DNA from 2 places in the Mesorhizobium sp. M0830 genome. Region 1 is predicted to be linked to the other one. Evidence: riboswitches for the same ligand, from Rfam matches in the RefSeq annotation. Region 1 holds a riboswitch; the other holds the start of a gene.
The links. Region 1 has a riboswitch for S-adenosylmethionine ahead of metX (homoserine O-acetyltransferase MetX). Riboswitches for the same ligand answer to the same signal wherever they lie in the genome.

Region 1 (14,160 bases):
TCGAATTCCCAATTCTCGTTGCCGTAGCTGCGGAACCATGAACCGCTGTCGTCGCGCCACTCATAGGCGAAGCGCACCGCGATCCGGTTGGCGTGGAAGGCCCAGACCTCCTTGATCAGCCGATAGTCAAGCTCGCGGCTCCATTTGCGCGTCAGGAGCGCCTGGATGGCATCGCGCCCTTGCAGGAATTCGGTCCGGTTACGCCAGCGACTGTCCATTGTGTAGGCGAGCGCGACCCGTGCCGGATCGCGCGAGTTCCAGGCGTCCTCGGCCATGCGCGCCTTCTGTGCGGCGGTCTCGGCTGTGAACGGTGGAAGCGGTGGTAGGCTCTCAGACATGACATTCCTCTGCGGCATGCGTGCCGGAGACCGGCGGACACCGCCTGGCCTTTCCGGAGTCAGGCAGCATCGCGGGCAGAAACAACCGGAAAATCGATCTCGGTCCGGGCAACCTCATTGATATAGTTGGTCCAGACGTTCAGGGCGACGTGCTGGACGATCTCAATGATCTCACCATCGTCATAGCCTGCCAGCCTGACGGCTGCGAGGTCCTCGTCGCCGACATGGCCGCGGCTGTGGGCGACCTTGGCGGCGAAACGGACAGCCGCCCCCGCCTTGGGATCGGTGGAACCGCCGTGGCGGTTGGCAATCATTTCGGCGTCGTCGAGCCTTGCGAGGTTCTTGCCGAGGTAGGTGTGGGCGGAAAGACAGTAGTTGCAGCCATTGACCTCGGCGACCGCGAGCGCGATACGCTCGCGCGTTGGCGCCGGCAGGCGGCCCCTGGCAAGCGCCCCAGACATGCCGAGGTAGCCTTCCAGCGCGGCCGGGCTGTTTGCAACCATCCTAAACAGGTTCGGCACGACACCGAGTTGCTTCTCGACAGCGTGCAGCATGGGTTGCGCGGCTGTTGGAGCGGCGGCAATGGATGACAGGGTAACGATGCGGGGCATGACGATTTCCTTTTGAGGTGCCCGTCTTATATGCATCCTTTCACATTGCGGATGTAGATGCCATAATTGCAATCTATCCTTCCAATTTCTGGAATAAACAATGGACCGCCTCGAAGCCATGTCCCTTTTCGTTGCCACGGTCGAGGCTGGCAGTTTGTCCGCTGCCGCGCGCCGTTCGGGCGTGCCACTTGCCACGGTCAGCCGCAAGGTCTCCGACCTAGAGCGTCATCTTCAGACACGCCTGCTGAACCGGTCGACGCGGCGGCTGACGCTGACCGATGCGGGCGACGCCTACCTCGCCGCATGCCGCCGCATTCTCGACGAGGTCGGCGAGGCCGAGCGGGTCGCCGGCGGCGAGTACAGCGCCCCGACGGGCGAATTGATCATCACCGCGCCGATCGTCTTCGGCCGCCTTCACGTGCTGCCAGTCGTCACCGCGTTTCTCGCCGCCTACCCGCAAGTGGACATTCGCCTGACGCTCGGCGACGCGATAAGCCATTTGGCCGAGGAGCATATCGATCTCGCAATCCGCATCGGCCGGCTGCCGGACTCGCGCATGGTTGCCACAGGGCTTGGCTCCATACGTCGTGTTGTCTGCGCAAGCCCCGCCTATTTGTCTGAACGCGGCACGCCGAAAACCCCCAGAGATCTTGAGACGCACAGCTGCATTACCTTTGAGGGTCTCAGTTCCCTCGCCACCTGGACCTTTTCGGTGGAGAAGACCGACCTTCCAATCCAGGTTCGCTCAAGGCTCCGCGTCAACACCGCTGAGGCCGCGATCGACGCTGCGATTGCCCGCATCGGGATAACACGGGTACTTTCCTACCAGATCGTAGCCGCTGTGCGGTCAGGAGCCCTCAGAGCGGTTCTCCAGGACTTCGAACCGCAGCCGTGGCCGGTAAATCTCGTACACGCCGGCCAGGGCCGGCTGCCGGTGAAACTGCGCGCCTTCCTCGACTTCGCCGCTCCTCGCCTGCGGGAACGCCTGGCGCAGGCGGCGTGGTGAATGAGCCGCATCGCCTTGTTTCCTTTTTCCCCGCGCTTGGTGTAACCAACGCTCACCTCCTCACCGGACCTCCCCCATGCTCTATGCCAGATCACTGACGTTCAATTTCGTCTTCTACGTCAACCTGATCATCCAGATGATCCTCTGGACCCCCTACTATTTCCTGTCCCCCCGTCACCGCGCCTGGTTCGTGCCGAAATTCTGGTCGCGCACCTCGATGTGGCTCTTCGACAAGATCGCTGGAACGAAGAGCGACATCACCGGCCAGGAAAACCTGCCAGCAGGCTCGTTCATCCTGGCGCCCAAGCACCAGTCGTTCTGGGACACGATCGCCTTCTTTCCCTTCCTCCAGGACCCGCTCTACATCTTGAAACGAGAGCTGACCTGGATCCCGTTCTTCGGCTGGTACATCATGAAGATGCGCATGATCCCGGTTAACCGCGGCAGCCGCTCGAAGGCGCTGAAGGCCGTGGTCGCCGCGACCAAGGAGGAGATGGCGCGCAACCCCCGCCAGCTCATCATCTATCCCGAGGGCACGCGCCGGGCGCCGGGCGACGAGCCGGCCTACAAATACGGCATCGTCGAAATCTACGCGCAGCTTGGTGTTCCGGTGGTGCCGGTTGCCCATGTCGCCGGCCTTTATTGGCCGCGCCGGAAATTCCTGCGCTACCCCGGCACGATCAGGGCACGCTTCCTGCCGCCGATTCCACCGGGCCTGAGCAAGGACGAATTCATGGCACGACTGATCGGCGAGACGGAGGCCGCCTGCGATCAGCTTCTCATTGAGGCATCCCACGAACCCAATCCGCCGGCCTTGCCGCCGACGGCGGTGAAGCGGTTGCAGGAACTCGGCGCGAAAGCCTGAGCGAAAACTCCCGGGCCAGTTTTCAACCAAACACTGCCAGCGCTGTGGTCAACACCAGCGTCACGGCAAAGACCAAATTGACGATCCGCGAGGGTGCCGGCTGGCGCAGGAAGCGCGCGAACGCTGCTCCCGCGACGAGCCACACGGCATGGATGGCGACGATCATCAGGGCGAGAACCGTCAGCCTCAGCCATGGACCGAGCTCAGCGACGCCTTGTTTCGACGAAGTGCCGGCGAACACGGCGGCGATCGCCACATAGGCCTTTGGGTTGGCGACAGCGAGAAGAAATCCGGCCAGCCATGTTGGGCGCGAAGCCTCGGCGGCGCGTGCCGCCAAGGGCGGCGCCGTAGCGATCTTGAAGGCGAGATAGAGGATGTAGACCGCTGAAGCGACGGCCAGCAGCGGCGCGTGCCGCGGCATCGACGTGAGCACCGCCATGACCCCGGTCGCCACGATCAGCAACACGGCGATCGTGCCCAGGATGATCCCCCAGGCATAGCGCAGCGAGTGGCGCAGGCCGAAGGCGGCCCCGACGGCGGTGACGCTTATCGTTGCCGGCCCTGGGCTGCCCATGACGATCGTGGCGGCAAGCACCAGCGCGACCAGCTGACGCCAAAGGTCCAGCTGCGAAAGAAGCGGCTCCGTCATCTGCACCTCTGCCTTGCCCCGTGCAAAGGGACGGTACGGCAAGACAAGAGGGTCGTCTTGGACGTTCGTGCGAGGAGCGGTCGCCGAAAGCTTCAGCCGCTCGCCTTGTCGAGTTCGGCCATATCGTCGGCGCTCAATTTCAGCGACGCCGCCTTGATCAAGCTGTCCATCTGATCGGGCCTGGTGGCGCTGGCGATCGGCGCGGTCACACCGGGCCGCGCGATCACCCAGGCAAGCGCGACTTCCGCTTGCTTGGCCGAATGCCTGGCCGAGACCGCGTCCAGTGCCGCAAGGATGCGATATCCGCGCGCGTTGAGATAGTCCTTCACACCGCCGCCACGCGGGCTCTGACCAAGATCGGCCTCGCTGCGGTATTTGCCGCTGAGAAAACCCTTGGCAAGACTGAAATAGGTGATGACGCCGATGTCCTCGGCCACGCAGAGATCACGCAGCGGGCCGTCGAAGGACGAGCGGTCGTAGAGATTGTATTCCGGCTGCAGCACTTCGTAACGCGGCAGGCCGCGCAGGCTCGCCACATCGAGTGCGGCGCGCAACTGGGCGGCGTCGAGGTTCGAGCAGCCGGCATAGCGGATCTTGCCCTTGGCGAGCAGCTTCTCATAGGCGCCAAGGGTTTCCTCGTAGGGCGTCGTCGGATCCGGCCAGTGCGACAGATAGAGATCGATGGTGTCGGTCTGCAGCCGCTTCAGCGATGCGTCGATGGCCTTTTCGATGTATGCGGCGGACAGGTCCTTATGGCCCTGTCCCATATCCGAACCGACCTTGGTGACCACGATGACCTTGTCACGATTGCCACGGTCCTTCATCCACTTGCCGATAATGGTTTCCGACTCTCCGCCCCGGTGGCCGGGCACCCAGCGCGAATAAGCATCCGCCGTATCGACGGCGTTGAGGCCGGCGCCGATGAAGCTGTCGAGCAGGTCGAACGAGGTTTTCTCGTCGGCGGTCCAGCCGAAGACATTGCCGCCCAGAACCAGCGGTGCGATGGAAAGATCGGTACGACCGAGACGGCGTTTCTGCAAGGCATATCTCCGGAATGATTGGGCGGGCGAATGCTGCCCGCGGGCTGAGGTTCGGAGCCTAAGCTAGGTCTTGGCCGAGCGAGGTCAAAGGCCTGGCCGCCTTTTTCCGCAGAGCCAGCTTCACAAAGGCGCGACCCGCCTGGCGACTTCCTCCAGCCAATGGTCGCGAATGCCTAGCGCCTCGAGATGCTCCAGTGTGCTGAGCACATAATCCTCGTTGACGCCGGACTGGCCGACCGCGCCACGCACCATGGCCGCCGCCTCCGCCTCGTCGAGCGCGCCGGCATACTGCTCGTGCTGGCGGTCGACGATATAGGCCACCGCCTCGACAGTCCGGCCCCCGTCGAGACGAATCTTGAGCAAGCGCTCGAGATAGACATTGGTGACCAGCTCGCGGTCGCGCAGATAGGTGATGACCTCGTCGCGCAAGTCGCCGGGAACACGGAACGCCAGGCCGACGCAGGAGCCGCCACGGTCGAGGCCGAGCACCAGCCCCGGCCGTTCACGCGTGCCGCGATGCACGAAGGAATAGACGCAGAGCGACCGGCGATACCCATGCAGGCGCGCGCGCTGTGTCTCGACATGGGCGAAACCCGGCCGCCAGATCAACGAACCATAGCCAAACACCCAAAAATCGCCCATATCGCCGCGCCTGATTGCAAAGAATGTCAACACCGTACCGGGACCGGAGTTTTTTTAGCCTGTCCCGTCTACCTATTCGTCTCTGTCTACCTATTGTCGGCGGGATCGACTGTCCGTCCGCAACACCCATGCGTTAACGAGAGCCAAAGCATGACGTCAAGTGACGAACGCCAGCCGAGTAACCTTCGCCGCTTGTTGTGGCTTGTCACCTTCGTCGTGGTGCTGTTTGCCATCTACAGCGGCGGCTGGTTCTATCTGGCTGACCGGGTGAGGAGCGAGGCCGACAAGGCGGTTGCCACGCTGAACAAAACTGGCGTCGAAGCCGGCTGTGCCAACCTCCAGGTCAGCGGCTATCCCCTGAGCTTTACGGTCTCCTGCGACAATTTGGCTTACGAGGACGATGCCAGCAACGTCGCCGCTTCGGCCGGCAGTTTCAACGCAGCCGCCCAGATCATCCAGCCTCTGTCACCGGTTGCCAATCTGCGCGGCCCGCTCAGGACTTCCGTGCCAGGCATGGCGCCGCTGTGGATCGACTGGGACAATCTGCAGGCCAACGTCAAATTGTGGTGGCCGCTACCGCAGCGGATTGCCCTGGAGGCGGAGGGCCTGTCCGGCCAGACCGATCCGGCCGACGATACCGATCCGGTGCAATTGTTCAGCGCCGGCAAGGCGGCTGGCCAACTGCAGCCGAATGGGGCAGACATCGACTATCTCGGCAGTTTCGGCGATCTCGAGATCGACCCCGGCGCGATCGGCGGGCGCGTGCTGCCGGCGCTCGATGCCAGCGGCGACGCGACGCTGAAGAACGGCATTGCACTGATCGGCACGCAGGTGAAAAGCCTGCGCGGCCAGGCAATCGAAATCCGCAACCTCTACCTGTCGTCGGGCACGGCGCGCATCACCGTTTCAGGACCGCTTTCGGTCGATGCCGAGGGCCTGATCAACGCCGATCTGATGATCAGGCTAAAGGACCCGAAGGCGGTGGCTGCCATCCTCGGCGCCGCCATACCCGAGCAGAAAAGCCAGATCGAGCAGGGCTTTTCTGCCCTGGCGGTGCTCGGCAACGAACCGTCGATGCCGCTGAAGGTGGTCAAGGGCAAGGCCTCACTCGGCTTCATCCCGCTGGGCAAGATCAAGCCACTCCATTAAGCGTCCCTGTATGAACAGACCGGCAAAACTTCTGAGCGTCGGCGCGCTGACGCTGGACACCATCCTGCGTGTCGAGACACTGCCGCTGCATCAGGGCAAGTTCATCGCCTCCGACGGCGTCCAGATCGCCTCGGGCATGGCCACCAGTGCTGCCTGCGCCGCGCACCGCTTGGGCGCCGAGGTGTCGCTGTGGGCTAGTGCGGGTGACGATCCCGTCGGCGACCATCTCGTTGCCGCGATCGAAGCCGAAGGTGTCGATTGCGCCTATGTCCGCCGCGTCGGGGGCGCTCGCTCGGCGCTGGCCTCGATCCTGGTCGATGCGCATGGCGAGCGCATCATCGTGCCGTTCTATGACAGACTTGCGCAGGCCGATCCCGAAGGCTTGCCGCTCGCCGACCTCTCCGCATTCGACGCCGTTTTGGTCGATGTCCGCTGGCCGGGCGCGGCAGCACTTGCCCTCAACGCCGCGCGCGCCATCGGCCGGCCGGCGATCCTCGATGCCGACACCGCGCCGCTGGAGGTCCTGGAACAGCTGTTGCCGCTCGCCACGCATATCGTCGCTTCGGAGCCGGCGGCGCGCATCGTCTGCGGCCAGGCGCTCGACCCGGAAACGGCTTGCGCCGATCTCGCCAGCCGCACCGACGCCTTTGTCGCGGTGACTGGCGGCGCGGCGGGGAGTTGGTGGCACGACCGTTCCGCAGGCTGTGTGCGTCATGTCGCGGCGCCGAGAATCAAAGCGGTCGACACATTGGCCGCCGGCGACGTCTTTCACGGCGCCTTCGCCGTCGGCCTGGCGGAGGCCATGTCTGTCGAGCAGGCTTTGCGCTTTGCCAGTGCGGCCGCCGCGCTCAAATGCCTGCGCTTCGGCGGCAGGCTTGGCGCGCCGAATAGAGCCGAGACGCTGGCGATGGTTGCGGCGACCTGGCCGGCCTGAAACAAATTTAAGTCTTGGCCGGGTGTTCGACCGCCTGGCGGCCAAAATCGGGCACGTCGATGTCCTGGCCGGCCTCGATGATCGAGCGGCGCACGGCCCGGGTGCGGGTGAACAGGTCGAAGAGTTTTTCGCCGTCACCCCAGCGGATCGCGCGTTGCAACGACGCCAGGTCTTCCGAGAACCGCGCCAGCATTTCGAGGATTGCATCCTTGTTGTGCAGGCATACGTCCCGCCACATGGTCGGGTCGGAAGCGGCAAGGCGGGTGAAGTCGCGGAAGCCCGAAGCCGAATACTTGATCACCTCGGACTTGGTTACCGACTGCAGATCATCGGCGGTGCCAACGATATTGTAGGCGATGATGTGCGGCAAATGCGAGACGATGGCCAGCGTCATGTCGTGATGCTGAGGATCCATCGTGTCGATGTTGGCGCCGCAGCGGCGCCAGAATTCCGACAGCCGTTCCAGCGCGTCCGGGTCAGTATCGGGCAGCGGCGTGAAGATACACCAGCGATTGTCGAATAGGTCGGCAAACCCGGCATCGGGGCCGGATTTCTCTGTGCCCGCCAGCGGATGACCGGGAATAAAGTGGACGCCGGCTGGCACATAAGGCTGCATCTGCGCGATGACAGATGCCTTGGTCGAGCCGACATCGGTGAGGATCGCGCCCGACTTCAATGAAGACGCAATTTCCTCGGCGATCGCGCCGGACGAGCCGACCGGCACCGAGACGATGACCAGATCGGCATCCCGGACCGCTTCGCTCGCATCGGTGGTGTAGGAATCACCGAGCCCAAGTTCTCTCGCTCGCGCCAGCGTCGCGGCACTGCGGGTCGAGATGGCTACGCGGCCAGCCAGCCCCTCGCGGCGGATGACGCGGGCCAGCGACGAGCCGATCAGGCCGATGCCGACCAGCGCGATCTTTTCAAACATCGGTGATGTCATGGTGTTCTAGCTTTTCAGGAATGTCGTGAGTGCGGCGACAACGCCGCGATTGGCCTCTTCGGTGCCGACGGTCATGCGCAGCGCGTTGGGAAAGCCGTAGCCGGAAACGCGCCGCAATATGTAGCCGCGTGCCGTTAGGTAGTCGTCCGCGGCCGCTGCCGAATGTTTCTGGTCGTCAGGGAAATGAATAAGGACGAAATTGCCAACGCTGGGCGTTACCCGCAGCCCAAGCTTTGTGAACTCCTCGCTCAACCATGCCAGCCAGGTCTCGTTGTGCGCGACGCTGCGCTCGACATGGGCGCGGTCGCGGATCGCCGCGATTCCGGCCTCGATCGCCGTTGCATTGACGTTGAAGGGGCCACGCACGCGGTTGATCGCGTCGACGATGTGCATCGGCGCGTACATCCAGCCGATCCGCGCCCCACCAAGGCCGATCTTCGAGAAAGTACGGGTCATCACCACATTCTCGGCGCTGCCGACCAACTCGATGCCGGCTTCGTAATCGTTGCGGCGGACATATTCTGCATAGGCCGCGTCGAGCACCAGAAGCACGTGCCTTGGCAGACCGGAATGCAGCCGGCGCACCTCCTGGAACGGCACATAGGTGCCGGTCGGGTTGTTGGGGTTGGCGAGGAACACGATCTTGGTGCGCGGCGTGACGGCGGCCAGGATGGCGTCGATGTCGGCGCGCTCATCTTTTTCCTTGATCGTCACCGGAACGGCACCCGCCGACTGGATGTAGATCTTGTAGACCATGAAGGCGTGTTCGGTGATGACGGCCTCGTCGCCGGGCGCCAGATAAGTCTGCGCCAGGAGGCCGAGGATCTCGTCGGAACCGTTCGAGCAGACGATGTTGGCCGGGTTGAGACCGTGCACTTCGGCGATCGCTTCGCGCAGCCGCCTGGCGGTGCCGTCGGGATAGACATCGAGCTTTCCGGCAATCTCGCGCGCGGCTTCGATCGCTTTTGGCGAGGGACCGAGCGGGTTCTCGTTCGACGAAAGCTTGTAGACCTTGGCGACGCCGGCAGGCGCCGTGCTCTTGCCCGGCACATAGGCGTCGATGTCCATGATGCCCGCGCGCGGGGTTGGACGTGCCTTGTCCGGTGTCTGGCTCATGTCGCAAAATCCGTCGAGAACGCTTCCTCAGGGAAGCCGCAGCGGAAATACAAGCCGTGGCCCGCAATGTCGAGAGGTGACCGCCTCCGGACAAGGCTGGCCGTTGACGCCGGCCTGCCGCAGCCCTAGAAGGGGTACGAACTACCGTGGTGATTTGGCCGGTCGGCTTGCAGCCACGTTAAACAACTTGCTAAAGGGCCGTTTGCATCCTGTAACCGGCTTTGCGACTGCAATGCCGGTTTTTTATTGCCCGCGCCGGCCGGACACCGCATCGGCGACGATTTTCGAAAAGCACGGTGCAGGGATCAAGGTGTGAGATGGATGCAATGGCCGCTCTGCGTGCTCGCAAAACCAACAACGAGGCCGACCAGCCGTCGAGCCCGGTTTTGCGTTTTGGGCCTGACAAGCCGCTCAAGCTCGACGCCGGCACGCTGCTGTCGCCGTTCCAGATCGCTTACCAGACCTATGGCACGCTGAACGACGCCCGTTCCAATGCTATCCTCGTCTGCCACGCGCTGACCGGCGACCAGCACGTCGCCAGCACCAATCCGGTGACCGGCAAGCCGGGTTGGTGGGAAGTGCTGATCGGCCCCGGCAAAATCATCGACACCAGCCGCTTCTTCGTCATCTGCTCCAACGTCATCGGTGGTTGTCTTGGTTCCACAGGCCCGGCCTCGACCAATCCCGCCACCGGCAAGCCCTATGGGCTTGACCTGCCGATCATCACCATCCGTGACATGGTGCGCGCGCAGCAGATGCTGATCGACCATTTCGGCATCGAAAAGCTGTTCTGTGTGCTCGGCGGCTCGATGGGTGGCATGCAGGTGCTGGAATGGGCGTCGAGCTATCCGGAGCGCGTCTTCTCGGCGCTGCCGATCGCTACCGGCGCGCGCCATTCCTCGCAGAACATCGCATTCCACGAGGTCGGCCGGCAAGCTGTAATGGCCGATCCGGACTGGCATGGCGGCAAATATTTCGAGCACGGCAAACGCCCGGAAAAAGGCTTGGCGGTGGCGCGCATGGCCGCCCACATCACCTATCTGTCGGAGGCCGCGCTGCACCGGAAATTCGGCCGCAATCTGCAGGATCGCGAAGCGCTGACCTTCGGCTTCGACGCCGACTTTCAGATCGAAAGCTATCTGCGCCACCAGGGCATGACCTTCGTCGATCGCTTCGACGCCAATTCCTACCTCTACATGACCCGGTCGATGGACTATTTCGACCTTGCAGCCGACCATGGCGGCCGGTTGGCCGACGCTTTTGCCGGTACCAAAACCCGTTTCTGCCTGGTGTCCTTCACGTCGGATTGGCTGTTTCCGACCGAGGAGAGCCGCTCGATCGTGCATGCGCTGAACGCCGCCGGCGCCTCGGTGTCCTTCGTCGAGATCGAGACCGATCGCGGCCACGATGCCTTCCTGCTGGACGAGCCGGAACTGTTTGCCGCCATCAACGGCTTCATCGGCTCGGCGGCCCGGGCGAGAGGGCTCAGCGCATGACCCTGGAAAGTTGCGGACTGGTCTGTCCAGGATCATGCTCCACGCAGGAGGCGGCATCATGAGTGTCAACCGCGACCAGCGCGTCGACCTCGAGGTCGTCGCCAATCTCATCCCGCCGCAGTCCCGCGTGCTCGATGTCGGTTCGGGCGACGGCTCGCTGCTCGAATTGCTGCAGGACACCAAGCAGGTCGACGGCCGTGGGTTGGAGCTGTCGCAGCGCGGCGTCAACGAATGCGTGGCGCGCGGCCTCTCGGTCATCCAGGGCGATGCCGACAAGGATCTCGAATTCTATCCCGACAAGGGCTTTGACTTCGTCGTCCTGTCGCAGACGCTGCAGGCCACCCGCAACCCGAAGCTGGTGCTCGACGAACTGCTCAGGATCGGCAACCGCGCCATCGTATCCTTCCCCAATTTCGGCCATTGGCGGGTGCGCCTGTCGCTGTTCATCCAGGGCCGCATGCCGGTGACAAAGGACCTGCCCTATTCTTGGTACGACACGCCCAATATCCATTTCTGCACCATCCGCGACTTCGTCAATCTCTGCGACGAACTCGGCGCGACGGTGGAGAAGGCGACGGCACTCGACGCCAACGGCCAGAAGATAGGTCTGTCGATGCCGTGGTGGTTCTGGAATTTCTTCGGCCAGCAGGCGGTGTTCTTGCTGAAGCGGTAGCTGTGTTAGCCATGCATCTTTTTCGAAGAGGCCCTCTGCCCGTTGAAACTCCACCGGACGTTCTGGCTGGGATAAAGGCCGGGATTCTGATCTGCACGTCACCTCGGAGCGGCAGCAACTATCTCGCCGAGTTGATGGCAGGTGCGGGACTTGGCAAACCTCTCGAGTGGTTCGGCGGCCGCCGCGTTCTGGAACTGCCCAATTATCCGCGAAATCCCCGTGCTCAGGTTTTACGGGCACTGAAGGATGGACGCTCCCCCTCGGGGATCTACGCAGTCAAAATATTTGCAAGCCAGTTTTCGCAAGTATCCAAGACTGTGGACCTCCCGGCCAGCCTTCCAGCGCTGCGCTACGTCCGCTTGACCCGCCGCGATCTTCTTGGCCAGGCGATCTCTTGGACACGCGCCCGTCAAACGGGACGATTCCGCTCTACCGAGAAAGGCCAGAATTCACCACGCTACGACGGCCCAGCCATCGCAGAATCGCTTAAGAAAATCGGACTGGAAAATCTCGCGTGGGATGTCTGGCTTGCAAAGAACGGATTGCCCTTCCTGCCATTGACGTATGAGGAAGTCTTGGCAAACCCACAGACCTGCCTTGAGAAAATTGCGCATCTGGCCGGCACCCACATCACTTTTGGACCTGCGTCGGCCCTCAATTCCAGCCTTGAGGTCCAAAGAGACACAATCAATATGGAATGGAGGGAGCGCTTTCTGTCGCAGTACTCTGCCCTCTCAAAATTCCAGACCATCAGTCATCGAATTCGGGGGCTTCTTTAAGAAGCGGCGTGAAGTCCCAATTTTACCGCAAAGACAATACGCAGATTGTGCCGGACAATGGCGAAAACGCTGCCGGTTGATCAGCACGGATTGCCTTTACATCGCGACGAGGCGACTATATTCCCCCTGGTTGTCGATAGATATTTGGGGCCGGGATGGTTGAAGAACGCGCAACATACTCGCTCGTCATGGAAATGGAAAACGCCAAGTCCATTGACTGGGACGAGATCGGCGTTGGACTGAAGGCTTTGGCGCGGGAAATCGCCGCAGTTTCCGCGAGCGGCCTGGCGCGACCGACGGTTGTTATCTCTCACGGCGCGGCAGAGTCGGAAACAGATGCGCTGCATCGTAAAATCGCGGCTGAAGCACCGCAGTTGGGTCAAGTCTCCAACCTGATCTTCACAGCTTTCCCCGGAGGCCGATACTACGACCTGAAGAACAATGGCATGCTGGCAGCTGACGGAAATATCGTCATCTTTATCGATTCCGACGTCGTGCCGGAACCAGGCTGGCTGCCGGGTTTGCTCGAGCCATTCAAAGACCCCAAAATTATTTGTGTAAACGGATACACATATCTTTCGCACGATGATTTTTTTTCAAGAACGTTTGCCTTGATCTGGTTTTTTCCGATGGCCCACGGAGACAGTCGGTTCGCGTCGAAGCGGGCGATGAACGCAAACAACGTAGGGTTTCGGCGCGAATGGATCGTCAGTCATCCTTTCCCGAACCATAATGGCTTCAAGGTTTCCTGCACGTTGCTGATGCGCGAACTGCTGCGTGAAGGCCACAAAATTCATAATGTCAACGCACGCGTCTACCACTACTCACCGCGGGGCTGGCGGTTCTTTTACTGGCGGGCCCTGGTTACAGGCCGCGACGCCGACCGAAAGTTCGTGGCCCTCAATTCGCCTAGTCGCACGCGACGGGTAGCCAAGTCTTTCAGCCGTTGGTTCACCATGTCGTGGCGCACAACACGACGCATTGTGGGCCATGCTCGGGAGACAGGGATGCCGCTTTGGCAAATTCCATTCTCCCTGATTGTCGGTCAGGTATTTTACAGCTTGGCATTCTGGGGCCAGTTTAGCTTCGCTGCCGGCATAGTTCGCGACGAAATCGAGACCGTGCCCGACTATATCGGGCACAGCTAGCCGATTTATCGCATCTTTGAGCCGTGCCCCCAACGTTGCATTGATTTGGGACCAGTCAACTATTCCAGAATATCCGTCGCCTTGTGCGGATGTTCGACCCCGTCGGCGAACACCACATCGGCCTCCGAATTATCCGTGCGTAGTGCGAGTGTTGCCTGGTACGCGGGCGAGTTGTACCAGCCATGCACATGCTGCCTGTCGGGAAATTCGATGATGATCAGGTGGCTGGGCCAGTCGTTCTCGATCACTTCCAGATCGCCGCCATGAACCAGAAAATGACCGCCGAAAGGTTCCAGCGCGGCATCGATCTTCTGCAGATATTCGACGATCTGCAGGCCCATCGTGGCCTGGCGCATATGGGCAAGGGCGTAGGCGGTCATGACTGTACTCCCTTGTTATCGAAACCGCGTTGCCGGCCTCGCAAGGGCAATCTGACCGAAAGCCGAGCACAAAGCGATTACGTCCGAGGTAATGGAATGCATGCTATTCTGACACGCGGACCGCTTCTGTGGTGATTCGCAAATGCTCTGTTCGGCAATGCTGTTGCAAATGGAGCGCTAATAACCGGAATTCGTTGGCTTGCGCGGCTCGAGTATCGGTAAAGTGGATGACTTGGGCACCTGGTTTTTGTAGCGTCGGATCGACTACGGGATATCGCGGAAAGGAAGTTCGATCCATTCGACCGTTCCAAGAATTGAAAAGTCCTGGATAGACGCGCAACTCTGCGCAGGAAACAGCTGACACGACATGGCCGGGATCATGGATCCAACA
Region 2 (15,293 bases), on a different contig from region 1:
GCACGCGCCGGTCCACCGAGAGCGGCTCCGCCATCGAGGCCACCGGCTTGCAGCGGCTCTCCGGTGAATATCTGGCGGCCGCCGTCGCCGATCCGCTGATCATCTCCGACCGGACCGCCACCATCGTCCATGCCAATGCCGCCGCCTTCGCCGCCTTCGGCGGGATCGCGCCGGGCATGTCGCTGTCGTTGAAGTTCCGGGCGCCGGAAATGCAGGCTCTGCTGGATGGCGTGCTGTCGGGTGATGTCGCCTCCGATGTCGTCGACTACACGGAGAAGCTGCCGGTCGAACGGGCTTACCGGGTGAGCGCATCCTCGGTCGGTCACGCCACTGATCTCTACGTGCTGGTGTTCAAGGACCAGAGCGAAACGCGCAGGATAGACCGCATGCGCGCCGACTTCATCGCCAACGCCAGCCACGAACTGCGCACGCCGCTCGCCTCCATCGCCGGCTTCATCGAAACGCTGCGCGGACCGGCCCGCAACGACCCGGCGGCGCGCGATCAGTTCCTGCAGATCATGCAGAGCCAGACCGGTCGCATGGCGCGTCTGATCGACGATTTGTTGTCGCTGTCGCGGCTCGAAATGAAGCCCTATTTGAAGCCTGGGACCGAGGTCGATCTGCGCGAGACAGTCGACAGCGTCATCGATTCGCTCGGACCGCTGGCCAAGGAAAACGGCGTTGCCATCGAGCGGGACTATGCCGATGGGCCGCTGGATGTACCCGGCGATCGCGACGAACTCTTCCAGGTTTTCGAGAACCTCCTGGAAAACGCTTGTAAATACGGGCAGTCGGGCGGGCGCGTGATGGTGTCGATCACGCACGTCGATGCCGGCTCGGAGCCCGGCATCGACGTGACCATCAGGGATTTTGGCCCCGGCATTCCCGAGGAGCACATTCCGCGCATCACCGAACGCTTCTATCGCGTCGATGTCGAGACCAGCCGGACCCATAAGGGCACCGGCCTCGGCCTATCGATCGTCAAGCATATCCTGACGCGCCACAACGCCAGGCTTTCGATCAAGTCCGAGGTCGGCAAGGGCGCCGCCTTCACGGTTCATTTGCCGACGCATTGATATCGCCCTAGTTTTCGAGGGGACGGTTTCTTTTTTCTGTCATCCGGCTAGCGTATCAGCGGGGATTCGAGGAAACGACTCAAAAGACACCCCGTGGGAAGGCATATTGCCATGCAGTCCGTGCACATCGTCAGCGCCTATGACGACGAGCTGAAATATCTGTCGAAGCGCATCGCTGCGATGGGCGGCCATGCCGAGCGCATGGTCGAGCAAGCGATCGCCGCGTTGGTCAATGCCGATCCTAGCCTGGCCGAGAAGGTTATCCGCGACGATGCCGTGCTGGATGAAGGGCAACGCGAAATTGACGATAAGGCGATCATCATCATTGCCAGGCGTCAGCCGATGGCGACGGATTTGCGCGAGATCGTCGGGACCATTCGCATCTCCGCCGACCTCGAACGGGTTGGCGACCTCGCCAAGAACGTCGCCAAGCGGGTGGTCGCCGTCACCGACGGACGCCAGCCGACCAGCCTGTTCCGCGGCCTTGAGGCCCTGGCCAACCTTGCGCTGGCCCAGCTCAAGGAAGTGCTCGATGTCTACGCATCGCGGTCCGTGGAGAAAATTGGCTTCGTTCGCGACCGCGACGACCAGATCGACGCTATGTACACGTCGCTGTTTCGTGAGTTGCTCACCTACATGATGGAAGACCCGCGCAACATCACGCCCTGCACGCATCTGCTGTTCTGCGCCAAGAACATCGAGCGTATCGGTGATCACGCCACCAACATCGCCGAGACCATCTACTATACCGTCACAGGCGAGCAGTTGCCGGCTGAGCGGCCCAAGGGCGACAAGACCGACAAGATAGGCCTTTCCGAGACGCTGCCGGGGAAGTGAACGGCCGCCTCTCGAACCGGCGCACGAATTAAGCTAAGCTTTCCGGGCTTTGCCTCTATCCTCGTCCGCGGATTTGCTTCGGGAGGTCGTGATGGAAAACGTTCGGAACCTGATCCCGGAGGCTGCGTCGGCTTCCGGCATCATCGCTTGCGGCGTCTACACGGCCGGACGTCGCATTGCCGACATCCCCATCGAGGAAGCCGGCGAATGGGCAAAGAAATCCGGTCATGTCGTCTGGATTGGCCTGCTCGAGCCCGACCGCAACCTGCTGCTGCGCGTCCAGGCGCAATTTCACCTGCATGAGCTGGCGATCGAGGATGCCGAGCACCCGCACCAGCGGCCGAAGATCGAGCAATATGGCGATGCCTTGTTCATCGTCGCCCGCACCGCGCAGCTGATCGACGGTCGGGTCACCTTCGGCGAGACCCATTTGTTCGTCGGCAGCGGCTATATTGTCAGCGTCAGGCACGGCCCCTCGACGTCCTATGCCGCCGTTCGTCAGCACTGGGAAAGCTGCCCGCATTCGCTGGCCAAGGGGGAGGATTTCGTCCTCTACGCCATTCTCGATTTCATCGTCGACAATTACATGCCGGTGCTCGAGCAGATCGAGGACGAGGTCGAGGTGATCGAGGACAGGGTTTTGCTGAAGCCGATGACCGGTCCCGACATCGAGCGGCTCTATATGCTGCGCCGCGACCTTTTGCGCCTGCGCAACGCAGCGCTGCCGCTGGTCGAAGTCTGCCGTCGGTTGACCAGTGCCGAGCTGCCACAGATTCATACAGCCATGCACCCGCTGTTTCGCGACGTCACCGATCACATTCGCACCGTTCAAGAGAAGATCGACAGCCTGCGCGAGGTGCTGGCGTTCGCCTTCGAAGCCAGCCTGCTGGTCGGCCAGAGCCAGGAAACGGCGATCTCCAAGAAGCTCGCCTCCTGGGCAGCCATCCTGGCGGTGCCGACGGCATTCGCCGGCATCTACGGCATGAATTTCAGCGATATGCCGGAACTGAAGATGGAATACGGCTACCCGATGGTGCTGGCCACGATCGCGCTGATCTGCACGTTCCTCTACTGGCGATTTCGCAAGAATGGGTGGCTGTGAAAGAGGGCGAATAGCGAATAGCGAATAGGGTGTGGCACAAAAGACGGCTTGCTTCCTGTCACAGAAGCCAGCCGTTTCTATTCGCTATTCGCTATTCGCTATTCGCTATTCGCTATTCGCTATTCGCTCAGCGGCTCCGCCGCCGCTCCGATGCCGGCTGGAACGCCACGCGGGCGTGGTACTTGCAGTAGGGACCGGTTTCGGCGGCCTCGTTGCCGCAGAAATGGAAGTCCTCCGAAAGCGGATCGCCGTTCGGCCATTTGCAGGTCCGCTCGGTCAACTCGACGAGTTGTAGATGCCGCGAGATCGGCAACACGACATTCTCGACCGGGCGGATGTAGTGGCGTGCCACCGGTTCGGCGTCGAACTGCGTCTGCAGGGCCGTCGCGCCGATCGACGTCGTGACGTGACGCACAGCAGTTGCTGCGCGCGATACCGATTTCTGAACGGTCGCCCCTTGCGTCGCCTTCTTTTGGCGTGCCGGCGTGGCGGTCGAACGGCCGCGGCCCGACAGTTTCAGCCGGTGCACCTTGCCGATGACCGCGTTGCGGCTGACCCCTCCAAGCTGCGCGGCAATCTGGCTTGCGCTCAGACCCTCCGACCACAATTTCCTGAGAAGTTCTACCCGCTCGTCAGTCCAGTTCATGAGACCGCGCTCCTGCTAAGCGTGCGGCAATCGGAATCCACTCCCGACCCGGCAACATTTACCGGGGCAGACACCACATATATCTGGTGATTAGGTCCGCCGCACGAAATCTAGTTATTTCTCGACTACAATTACCTTATGCGCTGACTCGGTGACAAGAGTCCCAAGTGCAACACGAATCGGTTTTTTCGGTTTTCCCCAACTTGCCCGGTCGCTTATGAGCCGGCGTCTCGTCAGAGGGCTTGCCGCGCGCCACTACGCGACGTTTTCGTTGACTTCATGGCCGAAAAACACGATAAGCCGCACAAGCCGCCGCCTTGGCGGCTTTTTTGATTTTCCGGTACCGGAGACGCATATAATGAGCGGTTCGGCGCTTTACGAGACCTTTGCTCGAGCACCCCTGGCCTTCGACCATGGGGAAGGCACTTGGCTGGTTACCGACAAGGGCGAGCGATATCTCGATTTCGCTGGCGGCATCGCCGTCAATTCGCTGGGCCACAGCCATCCGCATCTGGTCGCCGCACTCACCGAACAAGCAGCCAAGCTGTGGCATGTCTCCAACCTCTATGAGATTCCGGGGCAGAGCCGGCTGGGCGAGCGGCTGGTCGACGCCACCTTCGCCGACAAGGTGTTCTTCACCAATTCCGGCGCCGAGGCGCTCGAATGCGCGATCAAGACGGCGCGACGCTACCATTTCGTCAACGGACATCCCGAGCGCTTTCGCGTCATCACCTTCGAAGGCGCGTTCCATGGCCGCACGCTGGCGACCATTGCGGCGGGTGGTCAATACAAGTACCTCGAAGGTTTCGGACCCAAGGTCGAAGGCTTCGACCAGGTCGGCTTCGATGACATCGACGCCGCCGAAAAGGCGATCACGCCAGAGACGGCGGCGATCCTGATCGAACCGGTGCAGGGCGAGGGCGGAATCAGGCAGGTGCCGACGCAATCGCTGAAGCGGCTGCGGCAATTGTGCGAGCAGCACGGGCTGCTCTTGATCTTCGACGAGGTCCAGTGCGGCATTGGCCGTACCGGCAAGCTGTTCGCGCATGAATGGGCCGGTGTCACCCCCGATATCATGGCGATCGCCAAGGGCATTGGCGGTGGCTTCCCGATGGGCGCCTGCCTTGCAACCGACGAAGCGGCCGTCGGCATGACCGCAGGCGTGCATGGCACCACGTTCGGCGGCAATCCACTGGCCATGGCGGTCGGCAACGCCGTGCTCGACGTGGTGCTGGAAGAGGGCTTCCTCGAGGACGTCCAGCGCAAGGCGCTGCTGATGAAGCAGGGGCTCGCGTCGGTCGCCGACGAGTTTCCCGAGGTCATCGAGGACATCAGGGGTACCGGGCTGATGCTCGGCCTCAAATGCGCCATGCCCAACACCAAGGTGAACATGGCATTGCGTGACCAGCACCTGCTGGCGGTTCCGGCCGGTGACAACGTCATTCGCCTGTTGCCGCCGCTAACCGTCACCGACGCCGAGATTCACGACGCGCTCAACCGCATCCGCGCCGGCGCCAAGGGCCTGGCGGAGGCGATCGCCGCCGCCGCCGCGAAGTAATCCCGGAACCATTGCTGATGTCAGTTCGCCATTTCACCGATCTTTCCGCTGTCTCAGAAGGCGATCTGCGCCTGATGCTGGACGATGCGGTGGTGCGAAAGGCCCGCCTCAAGGCTGGCGAGCGCACCAAGCCGCTCGAAGGCAAGGTGCTGGCGATGATCTTCGACAAGCCGTCGACGCGCACGCGCGTCTCCTTCGACGTCGGCATGCGCCAGCTTGGCGGCGAGACCATCATGCTGACCGGCACCGAGATGCAGCTCGGCCGTTCCGAGACCATTGCCGACACCGCCAAGGTGTTGTCGCGTTATGTCGACGCGATCATGATCCGCACCACGTCGCATGAGCGGCTGCTGGAGCTGACCGAGAACGCTACCGTTCCGGTGATCAACGGACTGACCGACGATACCCATCCCTGCCAGCTGATGGCCGATATCATGACCTTCGAGGAACATCGCGGTCCGGTCGCCGGCAAGACCATCGCCTGGACCGGCGACGGCAACAATGTGCTGCATTCGCTGCTCGAGGCCTCTGCGCGCTTCCGCTTCAATCTCAACGTCGCCGTCCCCGAGGGCAGCGAACCGGCACAAAAGCATATCGACTGGTCGCAGGCGCATGGCGGCAAGCTGCACTTCACCCGCTCGCCCGAGGAAGCCGTCGACCAGGCCGACTGCATCGTCACCGATTGCTGGGTGTCGATGGGCCAGGAGCATCGCGCCCGTGGCCACAACGTGTTCTCGCCCTACCAGGTCAATGCCAAGCTGATGGCCAGGGCCAAGCCGGACGCGCTGTTCATGCACTGCCTGCCGGCGCATCGCGGCGAGGAGGTGACCGACGAGGTCATCGACGGGCCACACTCGGTGGTCTTCGACGAGGCGGAGAACCGGCTCCATGCCCAGAAGGCCGTGCTCGCCTGGTGCCTCGGCGCTTGATCTCTGGGAGCTTGATCTCCGGGCGCGTGATGCCTATTTGCGCCGCATCACGCAAATCAAGCGCGTTTCGACGCATGCTCCCGAGAGGGCGGCATGGCCGCGCCCTGGAGCTTTGTTATGTTGGAAACCTATCGAGTGACTGAACATCACCCCAAACTCGGCGAATTCGGCTACGCCGGCGACGATCATGTCGTGCCCTTCGAAGTCGGCCCGCTCGACGTGCGCGGCCGCACCGTCCAACTCGGGCCGATGCTCGATGCCATCCTCAGTCGCCACGATTATCCCGAGCCGGTCGCGCGGCTGCTGGCGGAGGCGTGCGTGCTGACGGTGCTGCTCGGCACCTCGCTCAAATTCGAGGGCAAGTTCATCCTGCAGACCCGCACCGACGGGCCTGTCGACATGCTGGTCGCGGATTTTTCCACGCCCTCGGCGCTGCGCGCCTATGCGCGTTTCGATGCCGACCGGCTGGAGGCGCTGGTCGCGGCGGGCGAAACGTCCCAGCAGACTATGCTCGGCACGGGCGTGCTGGCGCTGACCATCGATCAGGGCGCCCACACGCAGCGCTATCAGGGTATCGTCCAACTCGACGGCGAGACGCTGGAAGATGCGGCGCGCACCTATTTCCGTCAGTCGGAGCAGATTCCGACCGATCTCAGGCTGTCGGTGGCCAAGCTATTGACGCCCGGCCTGGGCGGCACCCGCGAGCAGTGGCGCGCCGGTGGCATCCTGGCGCAGTTCCTGCCGCAGTCGCCCGAGCGCATGCGCGTGCCGGATCTGCCGGGCGGCGATGGCGATCCGCGCGAGGAGATCCACGATCCGGCCGACAATTCCTGGCACGAGTTGCTGGCGCTGCTCGGCACCATCGAGCCGACCGAACTGATCGATCCGACGATCGGCGCCGAGCGGCTGCTCTACAGGTTGTTCCACGAGCACGGCGTGCGCGTTTTCGGCGGCGTACCGGTCGCCGACCTGTGCTCGTGCTCCCGGGACAAGATCCGCGGCATCCTCGAGGGTTTTTCCGCCCAGGAGATCAAGGACAGCACAGAGGACGGCGGCATCCACGTCGCCTGCGAATTCTGCTCGAAGCAATATGACTTCGACCCGGCGGAGTTTGCGGCGCAGTAGAGAAAAACACGCCTCGCCGGCTGCCTTGCGGCCGGTGAGGCAAATTAATTCACCGTCCGCCGCATCCCCGGCAGGTCGAGTGAAAATGCGGGGATGGCGATGTCGAACGTCTCGCCCCGCTTGTTGCGCATCGTGTAGTGCCCAACCATGATGCCGGACGGTGTTGAGAGCGGGCAACCGGACGTGTACTGGTAGCTGTCGCCGGGATTGAGTTCGGGCTGGTCGCCGACGACGCCAGGGCCGCGTACCTCTTCGACCCGGCCAGTGCCATCGGTGATGTGCCAATAGCGCGACAACAACTGGACGGAATCGTCCGACTGATTGTCGATCGTTATCTGATAGCCCCAGACATAGCGGTTCTCGGACGGATCCGAGCGATCCTCCAGATAGAACGGCCTGACCTGCACTTCGATGTTGCGCGTGACGGCGCTGTACATAAGCGGCTCCAATACAATCCGGTAACTTTCGGCGCTCCGTGGTGGCCGGTCAACGGTGCGCGTCCTATCGTCGCGGTCTGAAGGGCAGGTGCCGGCAAAGAATGTCATTTAAGTGACACATGACAATGATCAATGATGGTGTGCGCCGATCAATGCCGCGCGACTCGGGCGCTCTGTCGAACTGTTGAGATCAGTCGTCATGCCGGCTAGATTGTTCTGGCGGGCCGGTTTTCTGGAGTTACCGGATCTCGATGGAACTCACTCTCGTAGTCGCCACGCTTTCAATTGCTCTCATCCTCTCAAATCTCGCCAGCATCGTGCTTGCGGCTTCGCGTCTGAAACGTCGCCACGCTATGGCGCCGCCGGCCGGCAAGCCGCGGCCGGTGTCGATCGTCGTGCCGTCGCGTGGCGTTGAGCCGTTCACGCTCGAGACGCTGGAGCGCGCCTTCTCGCTCAACTGGCCGCGTTACGAGCTGATCTTCTGTGTTGCCCATGCCGACGATCCAGTAGTCAGGCTGATAAACAGGGCGATTGCCCGGTTTCCCAAGGTGCCGGCCCGGCTGCTGGTCGGCGACGACCGTATCAGCGCCAATCCGAAGCTCAACAATTGCGTCAAGGGCTGGGAAGCGGCGCGGCACGATTGGGTTGTCCTGGCCGATTCCAACGTGCTGATGCCGAAAGACTACGTCCAGCACCTGATGGCTGCATGGCGACCCAATACTGGCCTTGTCTGCTCGACGCCAATCGGCTCGCGACCGGCCGGCTTCTGGGCTGAAGTCGAATGCGCTTTCCTCAACACGCTGCAGGCGCGCTGGCAATACGCGGGCGAGGCGCTTGGACTTGGCTTTGCCCAAGGCAAGAGCATGCTCTGGAACAAGCCGATCCTCGATGCCAATGGCGGCATTCGCGCGCTGGCCGCCGAGATCGCCGAGGATGCCGCCGCGACCAAGCTGGTCAATGGCCTCGGCCTGCGCGTCAATCTCGTCGCCGCGCCCTTCGAGCAGCCGCTCGGCCGGCGCACATTTGGCGAGATCTGGTCGCGCCAAGCCCGTTGGGCGCGCCTGCGCCGCGTCACCTTTCCGCTGTTCTTCGCGCCTGAAATCCTGACTGGCGCGGTGGTGCCGCTGGTGCTGGCGCAGATTGCGGCGGCAAGCGCCGGCATCAGCCCCTGGGCAACCGCCATTGCCGTGCTGGCGGCCTTCTACCTTCCCGAGTGCGTCCTGGCCTGGTCAAAGGGCTGGTGCCTGTCGCCACGCATGGTCGCGGCGATGGTAACGCGCGACCTGATCCTGCCTGCGATGTGGGCGCGCGGCTGGCTCGGCGGTGCCGTCGAGTGGCGCGGCAACGCGATGACCATCGGCACCAAGGCGGCCAAGCTGGAAGAGACGCCATCCGGCGCCTGAAAGCCAAAGGCTTGCTATTTGGCCTTCAGCGCCTGCGCGATATCCTCAAGCAGATCTTCGGTGTCTTCCAGGCCAACCGACAGTCTGAGCGTGCCCGGCCCGATGCCGAGTTCGGCGCGCGCCTCATCGCTCAGGTTCTTGTGAGTTGTCGTCGCCGGATGGGTGATCAGGCTCTTGGCATCGCCGAGATTGTTGGAGATCAGCACGATGTCGAGCGCGTTCTGCAAGGCGAAGGCCGCCTGCTTGCCGCCTTTGACATCCAGGCAGATCAGCGTCGAGCCACCCGACATCTGCTTCTTTACGACATCAGCCTGTGGGTGATCGGCGCGGCCGGGATAGATGACTCGGGCGATTTCCGGCCGCTCGGCCAGGAAATCCGCGATCTTGCCGGCGCTTTCCGTCTGCTGGCGCACGCGCAGCGGTAGCGTCTCCAGGCCCTTTAGCAGCGTCCAGGCGTTGAAGGGCGACAGGCTGGGCCCGGTGTGGCGGAAATAGTCATGCAGGTTCTCGTCGATCCACTTCTTGTCCGACAGGATGACGCCGCCGAGACAGCGCCCCTGGCCGTCAATGTGCTTGGTCGCCGAATAGACGACGATGTGGGCGCCGAGTTGCAAGGGCTTCTGTTGCAGGGGCGTGGCAAAGACGTTGTCGACGATCAGCCTGGCGCCGATCGAATTGGCGAGCGAGGCAACCGCGGCGATGTCGATCACTTCCAGCGTCGGGTTGGTCGGGCTTTCCAGAAAGAACAGCTTGGTGTTCGGCTTGACCGCCTTTTCCCAATTGGCGATGTCGGTGCCGTCGACCAGCGTCGCCTCGATGCCGTATCTTGGCGCCAGCGTCTCGACCACCCAGCGGCAGGAGCCGAACAGGGCACGGGCCGCCACGATATGGTCGCCGGCCTTGGCGCTGCACAGAAGCGCTGCCGTTACCGCAGCCATACCGGAGGCGGTAGCTCGGGCGTCCTCGGCACCCTCGAGCGCGCACATGCGCTTTTCGAACATGTCGACGGTCGGATTGGCGTAGCGCGAATAGATGAAGCCCGGCTCCTCGCCCTTGAAACGGGCTTCGGCGGCCTGCGCCGTTTGATAGACGTAGCCCTGGGTGAGGTAAATCGCTTCCGACGTTTCGCCGAAACCGGAACGCAGCGTTCCGCTGTGAACGAGTGCCGTTTGAGGCTTCCAGTTGCGCTTGTTGGTGCTCATCGCTCTTCTTCCAGACACAAAAAAACCGGCCGCGAAAGTCGCAACCGGTCCATACGGCCTTGCGGCCCGACGGTCCTTTAGCGACTTGTTTAACGTGGCTGCAAGCCGACCGGCCAAATCACCACGGGATAACGACCCTTTAGACCCGCGCCACGCTTGCGTCAATTGCCGGCTTGATTAAGAGGTTTGTACCAGCGGCGTTGCAGCGGAGTCAGCTTTGCGGCAAACAGGCATTCTTCCCGATCAGGACATTTCGGCGCTCTTCCAGTCCGGCGCGCTGAAGTCGGCGCGTGCGCTCGATGCCGACCAGATCCAGCCGGCCAGTCTTGATCTCCGGCTCGGCGACAAGGCCTGGCGGGTGCGTGCCTCCTTCCTGCCAGGTCCCAACCACAAGGTTTCGGAAAAGCTCGACCGGCTGAAGCTGCATGAGATCAATCTGACCGAGGGCGCGGTGCTGGAGACCGGCTGCGTCTATATCGTGCCCTTGCTCGAAAGCCTGGCATTGCCAGCCAACATTTCGGCCTCGGCCAATCCCAAGAGCTCGACCGGGCGGCTCGACATCTTTACCCGTGTCATGACTGATCGCGGCCACGAGTTCGACAAGATCGCCGCCGGCTATCATGGCCCGCTCTTTCTCGAGGTCAGCCCGCGCACCTTCCCGATCGTCGCGCGCACCGGTTCGCGACTGTCGCAGATCCGTTTCCGCACCGGCAATGCGCTGCTGTCGGAAGCCGAACTGCATCAGTTGCATCGCGCGCAGATATTGGTCGCGACGGAGCCGCCCAACATTTCCGGCGGCGGCATCGCGCTGTCGATCGACCTGAACGGCGATCAAAGCGGTCTGGTCGGCTATCGCGGCAAGCATCACACCGGTCTCATCGATGTCGACAAGCGCGCTGCGCAGGAAGTCGTCGACTTCTGGGAGCCGATCCACAAGAGCGGCGCTGGCGAACTGGTGCTCGACCCCGATGAATTCTACATTCTTGTGAGCCAGGAAGCGGTGCATGTGCCACCGCTCTACGCCGCCGAGATGACGCCCTTCGATCCGCTGGTCGGCGAATTCCGCGTCCACTACGCCGGCTTCTTCGATCCGGGCTTCGGCCATTCGGCGTCCGGTGGCACCGGCAGCCGGGCGGTGCTCGAAGTGCGCAGCCACGAAGTGCCGTTCATCCTCGACCATGGCCAGATCGTCGGCCGGCTGGTCTACGAGCACATGCTGAAGCGGCCGCAGGCGCTCTATGGCACCGATCTCGGCTCCAACTACCAGGCGCAGGGTTTGAAGCTGTCCAAGCATTTCCGCCCCGCGCGCTGAACCCATTACCCCCAGGCAAAATACTTGCCTGCGCTGCCTCGCCATGCTTGGCTGCCTTTCTGGTCGTCAAGCTGGCGGCGTTCAAGGGGAACCAAGAAAATGCAGATTTCGAAATGGATCATATCGGCAGCAGGCGCTGCCATGCTGGTGATGGCGGCTGGCTCTCTGTCGGTGCAGGCAGCTGAGAAAATCAAGATCGGCACCGAGGGCGCCTATCCGCCATTCAACACCATCACCTCGGATGGCAAAGTCGAAGGCTTCGATATCGACATCGCCAACGCGCTGTGTGCGCAGATGAAGGTCGAGTGCGAAATCGTCACTCAGGACTGGGATGGCATCATTCCAGCCCTGCAAGCGAAGAAGTTCGACGCCATTATCGCCTCGATGAGCATCACCGAGGAGCGCAAGAAGCAGGTCTCCTTCACCAACAAATACTACACGACGCCGCTCGCCCTGGTGGCGCCGAAGGACAGCGACCTCACCTCGACCGAACCGGCGGCCCTTGCAGGCAAGACAGTCGGCGCCCAGGCCTCGACCACGCAGGCCGACTATGCCCAGAATACCTATGGCAAAGCGGGCGCCGAGGCCAAACTCTACCCGACCCAGGAAGAAGCGATCACCGACCTGACCAACGGCCGGCTTGACGCCGTGATCTCGGACAAGTTCGTGCTGATGGACTGGCTGAAGAAGGCAAGCGAGGGCTGCTGCAAGCTGGTCGGCGACGTCAAGGGCACGGAGACACAAGCCGGCATTGCCGTCCGCCTGGAAGACACGGCACTGCGCGACAAGCTCAATGCTGCCATCGACGCGATTGTCGCCGATGGCACCTACAAGAAGATCCAGGCCAAGTATTTCGACTTCGATATCTATTGAAGCAGCAATCTCCCCACTTGAGGGGGAGATGGCCGGCAGGCCAGAGGGGGTCGGCTCGACCGGATGCAACCTTCTTGCGACAGATGGAGGTTGGCGCTTTACGCGAGGCACCCCCCTCTGTCGCCTTTGGCGACATCTCCCCACGAGGGGGAGATCACCCTTTCAAAGCGCCTTTACCGCCACCTTCACCGGCTGTTCGATCTCGAGCGGATTGCGCAGCGGCAGGCCGAAATCACTGGCCTCGATCTCGAACACGTCGCCTGGCTCGGTCTTGATGCCGTCGGCGAAGGACAGTGTCGCCGTGCCGAACATGTGCACATGCACGTCGCCTGGTTGGCGGAAGGCGGCATATTTGAAGTGGTGATGCTCGAGATTGGCGATGGTGTGGGACATGTTCGCTTCGCCGGACAGGAACGGCTTTTCCCACAGCACCTCGGTGTCGCGCACGATGCGCGAGGTGCCGCGGATGTCAGCCGGCAGGTCGCCGATCAGGATCTCCGGGCCGAACGAAGCGTTGCGCAGCTTGGAATGGGCGAGAAAGAGATAGTTCACGCGCTCGGTGACGTGGTCGGAAAACTCGTTCGACAGCGTGAAGCCGACGCGGAAGGGCGCGCCATCATCGCCGATGACGTAGATGCCGGCCACCTCAGGCTCTTCGCCGGCGTCGTTGGCGAAGGCCGGTGACAGGAGCGCCGCGCCTGGCGCCACCGCCATCGTGCCGTTGCCCTTGTAGAACCATTCCGGCTGCACGCCGATCTGGCCTTTCGCGGGCTTGCCGCCGTCCAGCCCCATGCGAAACATCTTCATGGAATCGGTCAGCTGCTCCTCGCCGTCGGCGCTGAGCTTCTTGTGCATGGAATCGCGTGTCGCGGCCGAACCCAGATGCGTTAGCCCGGTGCCGGTCAGGTGCAGATGCGCCGGGTCTGGATGGTTGATCGGCGACAGCAGCCGGCCCTTCTTATAGGCGGCCTCGAGATCGACCGTTTCGCCAAGCCCCTTGCGCTCGATCAGCGCGACGAGGCCGACGCCGGTGCGGGCGGCCTCCATCGCCAGCGAGTACACGCTGCGGGCGCCATTGATGATCCGGGTCTTGCCGCCGTTGCGGGCAACGACACGGATTGTCTCGGCGTCATCGAGAATCTGGGAGATCAGCATGATGGATCCTCTCTCATTTGTCTTGGCCCGGTTGCCATTTGGCAAACCTTAACCTGCGCGGCTCGGATCTCGCCGCGCCACGGGTTGAACTCTTCGTCCGGATTGCGCTCGCGGGCCTGGTCCTTGAAGGACTTCTTTACGCCGGCAGGTTTACCAGCAGCGCCGCGATCGTTTGCCTCCTGCTTGCCTCGCCTAAAACCTGTTCAAGCCTTGTTCTTGTTGTAGACGTCGAAGATCACGGCGCCGAGCAGCACCAGGCCTTTGACCACCTGCTGCCAGTCGACATTGACGCCCATGATCGACATGCCGTTGTTCATCACGCCCATGATGAAACCGCCGACAACCGCGCCGATGACCTGACCGACACCGCCCATCGCCGAGGCGCCGCCGATGAACACGGCCGCAATCACGTCGAGCTCGCTGCCGAGGCCGGCCGCCGGCACAGCTTGTCCCAGCCGCGCCGCTATGATCAGGCCGCCAAGCGCAGACAGCACGCCCATATTGACGAACACCATCAGCGTGAGCCGCTCTGTCTTGATACCCGACAGCTGCGCCGCCTTGGCGTTGCCGCCCATTGCATAGATGCGGCGGCCGATGGTCATGCGCTTGGTGACGAAGACGAACAGCGAGATCAGCACGCCCATGACGAGCAGCACCACCGGCAGGCCCCTGTAGCTGGCGAACTGGTAGACCAGGAACAGTGCCAGCGCGCTGCCAACCAGCGTCTTGATGACGAACAGGGGAAAGGGCTCGGCCTCATAGCCATGGCGTTCGCGTTTGCGTCGTGTGCTCAGCCCGAAATAGGCGTAGGCCAGCACAGCGATCAGGCCTAGCACGATCGTCGTCATGTGCAGCGTCAGTCCGCTGCCTATGATGGTCTTGCCGGCCGCGTTCACCGTCGGCGGGATAAGCGTCAGTGGCCCGATGACATCCGGGATAAAGCCGGAGCTGAGCGCCTTGAAGCCGTCGGGAAGCGGTCCCACCGAGGATCCGCCGCCCAGCAGCGCCTGGCAGATGCCGCGGAAGATCAGCATGCCGGCCAGCGTGACGATAAAGCTCGGTATTCGGTGATAGGCGATCCAGTAGCCTTGCGCCGCGCCGATCGCGCCACCCACGATGAGGCAGATGATCGACACCACCAGCGGATTGCTCAATGGGCCGAGCGGCCAGATGACCATCATCATCGCTGCCAGTGCGCCGATGAAGCCGGCGACGGAGCCGACGCTGAGATCGATGTGGCCGGAGACGATCACCAGCAGCATGCCCAGCGCCATCACGATGATGAACGAGTTCTGCTGCACCAGATTGCTGAGGTTCACCGGCTTGAACAGCGTTCCGGAGGTGGTGAACTGGAAGAACACCATGATGGCGATCAGCGCCAGTATCAGGCCGTATTCGCGCAGGTTCGTCGTCAGCGCCGAGACGGCGATACGGGGGCGCTGCTGCACGTCTTCGGCAACGCTGCTCTGCGGGGCGGGGGCGCTTTCTGTACTCATGCTGCTTTTCCTTCTCCCCGAACGATGGCGCGCATTATTTTTTCTTGGCTGGCGTCCACCGCGGGCATTTCGCCGACGATGCGGCCTTCATTCATGACGTAGATGCGGTCGGTGATGCCGAGCAGTTCTGGCATTTCCGACG

Region 2: another riboswitch for S-adenosylmethionine. It lies ahead of NKI20_RS10535 (O-succinylhomoserine sulfhydrylase); the one in region 1 lies ahead of metX (homoserine O-acetyltransferase MetX).

Annotation. Positions count from the first base shown of each region.
Region 1 is NZ_JAMYOR010000098.1:215-14,374, forward strand. It holds gene NKI20_RS32095 (nuclear transport factor 2 family protein) at 1-338, opposite strand, end outside; gene NKI20_RS32100 (carboxymuconolactone decarboxylase family protein) at 398-949, opposite strand; gene NKI20_RS32105 (LysR family transcriptional regulator) at 1,050-1,955, shown strand; gene NKI20_RS32110 (lysophospholipid acyltransferase family protein) at 2,032-2,820, shown strand; gene NKI20_RS32115 (LysE family translocator) at 2,843-3,469, opposite strand; gene NKI20_RS32120 (aldo/keto reductase) at 3,562-4,509, opposite strand; gene NKI20_RS32125 (gamma-glutamylcyclotransferase) at 4,630-5,151, opposite strand; gene NKI20_RS32130 (DUF2125 domain-containing protein) at 5,302-6,300, shown strand; gene NKI20_RS32135 (sugar kinase) at 6,311-7,234, shown strand; gene NKI20_RS32140 (prephenate/arogenate dehydrogenase family protein) at 7,242-8,177, opposite strand; gene hisC (histidinol-phosphate transaminase) at 8,184-9,293, opposite strand; SAM riboswitch at 9,430-9,507, shown strand; gene metX (homoserine O-acetyltransferase MetX) at 9,620-10,789, shown strand; gene metW (methionine biosynthesis protein MetW) at 10,848-11,462, shown strand; gene NKI20_RS32160 (Stf0 family sulfotransferase) at 11,411-12,241, shown strand; gene NKI20_RS32165 (glycosyltransferase) at 12,397-13,389, shown strand; gene NKI20_RS32170 (DUF1330 domain-containing protein) at 13,449-13,769, opposite strand; gene NKI20_RS32175 (glycosyltransferase family 2 protein) at 14,137-14,160, shown strand, end outside.
Region 2 is NZ_JAMYOR010000013.1:31,324-46,616, reverse strand. It holds gene NKI20_RS10580 (ATP-binding protein) at 1-1,076, shown strand, start outside; gene phoU (phosphate signaling complex protein PhoU) at 1,188-1,913, shown strand; gene NKI20_RS10570 (magnesium and cobalt transport protein CorA) at 2,005-3,015, shown strand; gene NKI20_RS10565 (GcrA family cell cycle regulator) at 3,143-3,661, opposite strand; gene NKI20_RS10560 (aspartate aminotransferase family protein) at 4,020-5,219, shown strand; gene argF (ornithine carbamoyltransferase) at 5,237-6,148, shown strand; gene NKI20_RS10550 (Hsp33 family molecular chaperone) at 6,242-7,273, shown strand; gene apaG (Co2+/Mg2+ efflux facilitator ApaG/CorD) at 7,318-7,710, opposite strand; gene NKI20_RS10540 (ceramide glucosyltransferase) at 7,962-9,113, shown strand; gene NKI20_RS10535 (O-succinylhomoserine sulfhydrylase) at 9,128-10,315, opposite strand; SAM riboswitch at 10,373-10,450, opposite strand; gene NKI20_RS10530 (2'-deoxycytidine 5'-triphosphate deaminase) at 10,533-11,627, shown strand; gene NKI20_RS10525 (ABC transporter substrate-binding protein) at 11,727-12,500, shown strand; gene araD1 (AraD1 family protein) at 12,663-13,655, opposite strand; gene mmsB (multiple monosaccharide ABC transporter permease) at 13,859-15,151, opposite strand; gene mmsA (multiple monosaccharide ABC transporter ATP-binding protein) at 15,148-15,293, opposite strand, start outside.